Regions from separate parts of the Desulfofalx alkaliphila DSM 12257 genome, predicted to be linked through region 1. Evidence: riboswitches for the same ligand, from Rfam matches in the RefSeq annotation. Region 1 holds a riboswitch; the other holds the start of a gene.
What was found. A riboswitch is a leader RNA that binds a small molecule or an ion and turns the genes downstream of it on or off. The one in region 1 is predicted to bind molybdenum cofactor.
Positions count from the first base shown of each region.

Region 2: linked by a shared signal. The riboswitch ahead of BR02_RS0111730 (stalk domain-containing protein) and the one ahead of BR02_RS0101940 (molybdopterin-binding protein) in region 1 are both predicted to bind molybdenum cofactor.

Region 1 covers NZ_JONT01000002.1:34,358-38,035, reverse strand. The annotation lists gene BR02_RS0101945 (molybdopterin-dependent aldehyde oxidoreductase) at 1-837, opposite strand, end outside; gene BR02_RS0101940 (molybdopterin-binding protein) at 903-1,928, opposite strand; molybdenum cofactor riboswitch at 2,007-2,125, opposite strand; gene BR02_RS0101935 (DUF3909 family protein) at 2,162-2,488, opposite strand; molybdenum cofactor riboswitch at 2,601-2,719, opposite strand; gene BR02_RS0101930 (hypothetical protein) at 3,024-3,266, opposite strand; gene pruA (L-glutamate gamma-semialdehyde dehydrogenase) at 3,374-3,678, opposite strand, start outside.
Region 2 covers NZ_JONT01000030.1:2,979-6,656, forward strand. The annotation lists gene BR02_RS0111720 (sigma 54-interacting transcriptional regulator) at 1-484, shown strand, start outside; gene BR02_RS0111725 (alpha/beta fold hydrolase) at 473-1,387, opposite strand; molybdenum cofactor riboswitch at 1,637-1,762, shown strand; gene BR02_RS0111730 (stalk domain-containing protein) at 1,875-3,077, shown strand; gene BR02_RS0111735 (hypothetical protein) at 3,216-3,482, shown strand; gene BR02_RS0111740 (RIO1 family regulatory kinase/ATPase domain-containing protein) at 3,523-3,678, opposite strand, start outside.

The DNA.
Region 1 (3,678 bases):
GTCGCCAAACTGAAATACTTTTTCATCACATAAAATGGGGCGATCATAGCTGTCCCCTTTGTTGTTTGGAAAGTTCAAGCCGTTAATCCGGTTTCTGCCCTTAATATCTTTATGGGTGACAACTTTATATACACCTGGCATTTTTTCAGCTTCAGAGGTGTCGATGGATAAAATTTTTGCATGGGAAACTTGTGCCTGAACCAACTTTAACTGCAGGGTTTCGGGCGGCATTTTTAGGCCAAAATCGGAGCCAAACTCAATTGTACCGGTAACTTTGCCAATGGCAGAGGGGCGCGGATAGTCAGTGCCAAAAATTTTGCCGTCGGCAGGCATTTTAAAGTCTAAGTCTTCAGCGGTAATTTCGCCGCGCATAAAGGCAGCCGCAGCCATCACGGCATCAACTAAGGGTATATAGCCGGTGCAGCGGCAAACGTTTTTATGTTTTTGGAACCAATCTCTTACTTCTTCTCGGGTTGGGGATGGGTTTTCGTCTAAGAGTGCCTTAGCAGACACAATAAAGCCAGGTGAGCAGTAACCGCACTGGGCGCCACCGTATTTCACCCATGCCATTTGTAAGGCGTGCAGGTTAGTGGGAGTGCCAATACCTTCAATGGTAGTGATAATAGACTCATCAGGTAAACGCTTCATTTTGTAAGCACAGGATAAAATTAGTTTACCGTTTAAAATTACTGAGCAAGCACCGCACTGGGCTTTACCACAACCGACCTTGGTTCCGGTTAGACCCAGTTGGCCGCGCAGCACATCCACCAGCATAGATTCCGGGTCGCATACGACAACTGTATTTATGCCGTTGATGTTGATTTTCTTTTTAATCACTTGACCACACTCCTTTTATTATTTAATTTAAGGCTATCGACCCTAAATTTTTCTAGCAGATTGTTTTACAAGCTTTTTCCAAAACCACAGTCCGGATATCTACACTCTTTACAGTTAACACAGAGTCCCCCATGGCCCAGCTTCACAATATCCCTGCGGCTTAATTCTTCCCCTGCCAGGATGCGGGGCACCACCAGATCAAAGATACTGCTCTTGCTGTACATTACACAGCCCGGCAATCCCAGCACAGGTACATCGCCTATATAGGCCAACATAAACATAGCCCCGGGCAAGGTGGGGGCACCATATGTAACAATACGCCCGCCCGCTGCCCGAATACCTGCAGGTGTCACGTCATCGGGGTCCACAGACATGCCTCCGGTAACTGTAATCATTTCAACCCCCTCTCCCAATAACCGGTTTATAGCGTCAACTATCATGTCTGTGCTGTCAGACACAAATATTTGTCTGCTTACAACACTTCCCCAACTCTCTATCTTCTTCATAACCACAGGGCCAAATTTATCTTTAATCCGCCCGTGGTATACTTCGCTGCCGGTGGTAACAACGCCGACTTTTAATGACTTAAATGGTTTAACCTCAACCAGGGGATAGTTTGTTTGGCATATGGACTCAATTTTACATATTTTGTCTTCTTCAATAACCAGGGGAATGATTCTGGTGCCTGCCAGCACCTTACCTTTTTCAACTATTTGATTGGTATGTAAAGTTGCAAACATCACTTCTTCTAATTCGTTAATGCTGTATAGGGCATCAACATTTACTTTAAGGAGGCCCTTTTCTTCGGCCAGCAAACTTACTTTACCTTCTTTGGGTTCCGTGAGGCTTATGCCGCTGCCGGCAGCCGCCTTTGCAATTCTCAGCGCTGCGTCATCCTCGTGCAGCAGCCCATTGTTTATTTCCCATACATATATATTTTGCTTTCCTATATCCAACAACTTCGGTATATCTTCAAACTGTATAATGTGCCCTTTTTTAAATGCCCTGCCTTTAAATTTACCCGGGACAATTTGGGTAATATCGTGACAGAGAACCATTCCAACCGCCTCTTGCACCGGTACAACTTTCACTGCTCCATCCCCCTTTTTTAACAATAAAACCAGGGCGCCGTGGAAGGGTTAAAACAGCGCCCTGGTTTATTTATAACCAGTAAATACTACTGTACTCCTTTCCACGCGGGAGGCCTAACGGTTTCCCATTAAACCCTAACGGCTTGGCTTTCTTATCGAAGGCCTTAGAACTGCCAAGCTCGGAGTCCATATTAAATTGTGCCACAAATCTATGCTTTATAAATAAAACTATTTTATTCCCTTATTAAACCTAATTTCTTGGCTAACTCACTCACCCTTTTGCTCTCCATATCTAAAACAACAGCCACAGAATCGTTGCCTTCTATTTTTAACTTTAAGAAAGACTTTTTCTCCCATTCAAAACCGATATAATAGAGGAGGTTTTTATAGTTTTGACTTGATGTGCTGATCACTAAATCACCCTTTGGACTAAGACCGTACTCAAAAAAGTAAAGCTTGCAATTATAGTTGTTTTTTAATAAAACCTCTTGTTCATCTGTAATTTTTTGTAACCTTACACCTTCAAGATGTGATTTGACTCTTTCAATGACCTCTTGCACCACTATTACCTCCAAGTTAACTACTAAACAGCCATCATCGGCGGGCTTCCGGCTAGGTTTATAAAAAGCCAGGATCACAGCAAAGAAGCATGTAATCCTGGCTTTTTAAACACCAAGTATTTACTTTACTCCTTTCCGAACGGGAGGCTTAACGGTTTCCCATCAAACCCTAACGGCCGAAAGATCATAGTATAATACCTTAGATCTGACGGCTCGGAGACTATTAAGTTATATTAATAACGTAGCAAAAAGCGTACCAATAAAAACAAGCTATCCAATTGGATTTTTAGTGCTATACCAGGAAAGTGTTACATTTTGGTATAACAGTGTTCTTTTTTGGGATGCTTTTTGTTCCAAAAGCACATGGTTAATGCCTTATTCTATTCTATGTTAATAAGCATATTCCTTCATGAATAATTGTTTATTAGGAAAAAAAGCCCCATTAGGAGGGTGCGTCTTTGAGCATAAGGGGACTCCTAAATGTGTCACTGACATAAATATAGTCGGCTTTATCAATGACAATACCTGTTGGGTTCTAAAACTGCGCCTTTAAAACTTGCCCGTCTACATGCCCGGGAAATCCGTTCCCGGCAACTGTATATACCTTGCCATCATAAATCATTCGTATAGCGTGGTTGCCCGTGTCAGTGATAAATATCGCACCATCAGGAGCAATGGCAACACCCCGCGGGCGATTAAATAAGGCTTTGTCTGCATCACCGTCCCTATATCCATTGATGGTAGAAAAACAACTAACGCATAACGAAAAAGACCACACAGGAGAATAAGAAACTCCTATGTGGTCTTTATTGCCCGCTTGAAGCTGTCCATTAAAGTTTTTCTTCAATCCCTAAGTAAAAGCTTCTTTTGGGGCTTTTTTTGTCTTTAGTACTTTTCTGATATTAACTTCGGTTGGGTGAAGTGGAGCAGATAATCTCTCCCACCGGCCTTGGAGTCAGTGCCTGACATTTTAAATCCGCCAAAGGGATGCACCCCTACCAAGGCACCGGTGCATTTGCGGTTAACGTAGAAGTTGCCCACATGAAACTCTTTCTTTGCTTTTTCGATTTTTAAACGATCGTTAGCAAAGACTGAGCCGGTTAAACCATATTCAGTGTTGTTAACAATATCCAAGGCATGGTCAAAACTGTCTGCTTTAATAAAGGCCAGTACAGGGCCAAATATTTCCT
Region 2 (3,678 bases), on a different contig from region 1:
GCTTTTCTTTGCCTTCATGCTGATACCGCCATTAACCATAGAGAGCCTGAAAAACCTTTATCCCGACCACTGGAAACTGCTATTTAACCTTTTTTACTGGCTGCTATTTTCTCTACTGTTAGCAGTGGTTGTTGTATTTCTAAGAAAGCATATTTCCAGTAAGAATTTTACCCCCTACCTGAGAATGTCTTTGGCTTTTGTGCCGCTGTTAACTGCCTCCCATGTCTCTTATCAGTTAGGAGCCAAATTTGATGAATTAAACTCCATATTTATTCAGTTAGTATTTGCCAGCCAAGCTCCGTACCTGCTTACCGTCAGTGCCTGTAACTTTACCCAGTCCCTTCTTATGATTGTAGGACTGCTATTAACATTGTATTGCCTATTTAGAGTTTTCCCTCAACTAAAGCACCGATGGGTTGGTGGCACTGCCTTTGGGTTTAGTCTGGCATACTGTTTTATTATTTTGTTGTTCCTATGTGTTTAAATTGGGGCTATTATCAATTGTTTTTAGAAATTCTTTGATTTTATCCAGTACAACTTCAGGCTGTTCCTCAGTAAGAAAATGTCCTGCCTGGGGAAGTACCACAGACGGTCGGTGGTTTGGTAAAAGTCGTTCCAATACCTTAATAATCCTCGGTGGTGAAGATGGGTCCTTTAGTCCCCAGATAATTTGGGCAGGTACTTGCCAGCCATTAAGCATTTGTCCGGTCTTCAGCAGCATTCTATAAATAGGGTCTGATTTAAGGATTGGAATTTGCCTAATAGTACTTAGCTGGGCCTTTCGATCAGCCTTGCACCTATAAGGATACCCAAATCCCCGGCGGATTTTTTTGGTGAAAACATCCCTTCTGGAAAAAGCTAAGGGCATCACAAGCCTATGTAAGATATTTAGATTCTCTACCATCACTTCACCTATTACTGGGATTCGTAACGGCCAAAGAACTATGTAAGACCAGGGAGGCAGATAAGGGCTTTTTCCCCAAACTTCCGGTACCGAACCACTGTTATTTAAAATAACAAGCCCCTTGACCAAGTGCTTGTGTTCCGCAGCCCATGCCAGACCGACAATTCCGCCAATATCATGCACAACTAAAGTTATTTCATTTAACTCCATCTTTTCAATAAATTGTGCAAGTCGTTGTGATTGGGCCTGTAAACTGTAATCCTCACCGGCGGGCTTGTCTGAATAGCCAAAACCTAAAAAGTCAGGCACTATACAGCGATACTCTTTACTCAGTTCCGGGATAAAATTACGGTAAAGGTAACCCCAGGTTGGGTTACCATGCAGCATTATCAGAACCCCTCCACTGCCCTCATCCAAGTAGTGCATTTTATACCCGGCTATTTCAATAAAATTTGAATGAAAATCAAAGCCCTCCGGTTTCAAACCCTCACCCTCCCACTGTCCAACCTTGACCATACATTGCCTGGCAAATCGGCACTCACAAAGTGCAAGAATAGATATCTATAAAATATCATACTTTCCAAAAGACATCGAGTTTTTTCATATACCTCCATTTCTATGGTAGAAAATACCTAAGTAATTTATTTGAGATTCTAGCAGGAATTATCTGGGGCAAAGGCGAATATTTTTTGTGGACAATATCACTATGGATTCTTACTATTTTTTGATTCTAATAGAATAATGCTCCGAGCCCCTTCAACCTAAAAGATACGTCACATCCACGGTTATCGGGCCGACAGGGTTTACCTGGAAACAGGTAGGCCTCCCATTGTGGAAAGGAGCCTTCATCAGGTCAATTTAGATCCGGTTGGCTTACTTTCAGTCACCCGGATCTTTTTTATTTGAAAGGGGGTTTATGACAAGTTATCATTGCACAATCCTGTAGAAAAATTATAAGGAGGGTAACTTTATGAGAAGACAATTATCTATTATCTTGGCTTTATTACTGTTTATTTCCATTGGTGCGGCAGCAGCCTATGCCGGACAGTCTGATGTAAATGTGGTTGTTAACGACGAGTCGGTATTGTTTCCGGATCAAGGGGCCTTTATTGACACCGATACAAACAGAACTTACGTTCCTATACGGTTTGTTAGTGAGGCCTTAGGTGCTAAAGTTAACTGGGATAAGGACGCCCAAGCGGCCACTGTTACGCTGGGAAAATCCGTTATTACCATGCCTGTGGACAGCAACCAAGCCACTGTAAACGAAAAAAATGTGCAGCTTGATGCGCCGGCCATGCTGAAAAACCAGCGCTTATTAGTGCCGCTGCGCTTTGTCAGTGAGGCTTTGGATAAGGACGTAGAGTGGAACGAAGCCGAGCGAACTGTTTATATAAGTGCGGGACCATTCATTCGAATGGCAAGCACTATCGGACCCATTGACGCCGGAATTGTAGGCACCTTGACCAATCTCTTTGAGGAAAAAACAGGCATTAAAGTGGAATTTGTGGGCGCAGGTACAGGCAAAGCCCTAGAAATGTCCAAAACCGGGGATTTTGACCTGGTGCAGGTGCATGCCCGGGCCCTTGAGGAACAGTTTGTTGCCGAAGGTTATGGCACCGAGCGCATCCCCCTGATGTATAACGACTTTGTCATCGTTGGTCCAAAGTCTGACACCGCAGGAATTAGGGGACTGACCCCTTCAGAAGCCTTGAATCGAATTATGGAAACAGAGTCGTTGTTTATCAGCCGTGGCGACCGTTCCGGCACCCACGTCGGTGAGATGGAACTTTGGAAAGCCGCAGAACTGGAACCCCAGGGCGATTGGTACGTAGTCTGGGAGGGAGGTCCCCAAGGAAATAGCGCCACCCTGCGTTACACCGATGAACAACAGGCCTATACCTTCATGGATCGGGCCACCTACCTTGTTCTAAAGGATGAGATCAGCTTAGATGTTCTGGTGGAGAAACACGAATCACTGCTAAATTTCATTACCCTAATCCCGGTGAACCCGGAAAAATTCCCGCAGGTTAAGTATGATCTAGTGATGCAGTTCGTGGATTATGCAACCTCTATAGAAGCGCAAACGGTAATTGAAAACTTCAAGAAGGATGTCTACGGCGAGTCACTTTTCTTCCCCAATTCTGACCGTTGGCACGCCCATAAAGAGTAATAATGACGATGCGATACCATTTTAAACGCGCCCCGCTTGAAGGGGCGCGTTTTTTAAGTTGATAATCAAATATAAAAAGAATACTAAACAACATATCGGGTAAACTTATTAAAAAAATTAAAGAAAAGAGGGATTGGCATGCATACGCTTAGCCATTTACAAGAGGCTCTACACCAAAAGGAACAGGCACTTATTCAATACGTTCGTTATATGAGGGAATCCCAAGACAGTGATAACCAAGATATGGCAGCACTTTTTTCTGATCTTGCAAAAGCAGAGGAAAAACATATTGCTGTAATTAGAAATCAGGTGGCTAAATATAATAAGGGTTTACTTAATAAATATGAAAGTATAAATGAGTATAATTCACAACACTCCACCTACAGAGACGCACCCGAAAATTGATTCCATATAAACAAACCATCTATTATTAATGATGGTTTGTTTAATTATTGAAAACTATTAAATTGCCTTTAAGGTTTAACTCCTTTATTTTATTTAGCAAGTAATCACGCTGTTTTTCCCTTCGTGATGCAGTTGCCTTTAACTCTTCCAATAAATAATATTCTATTAGTCGATAATCTAATTGAGTATTAGCAAC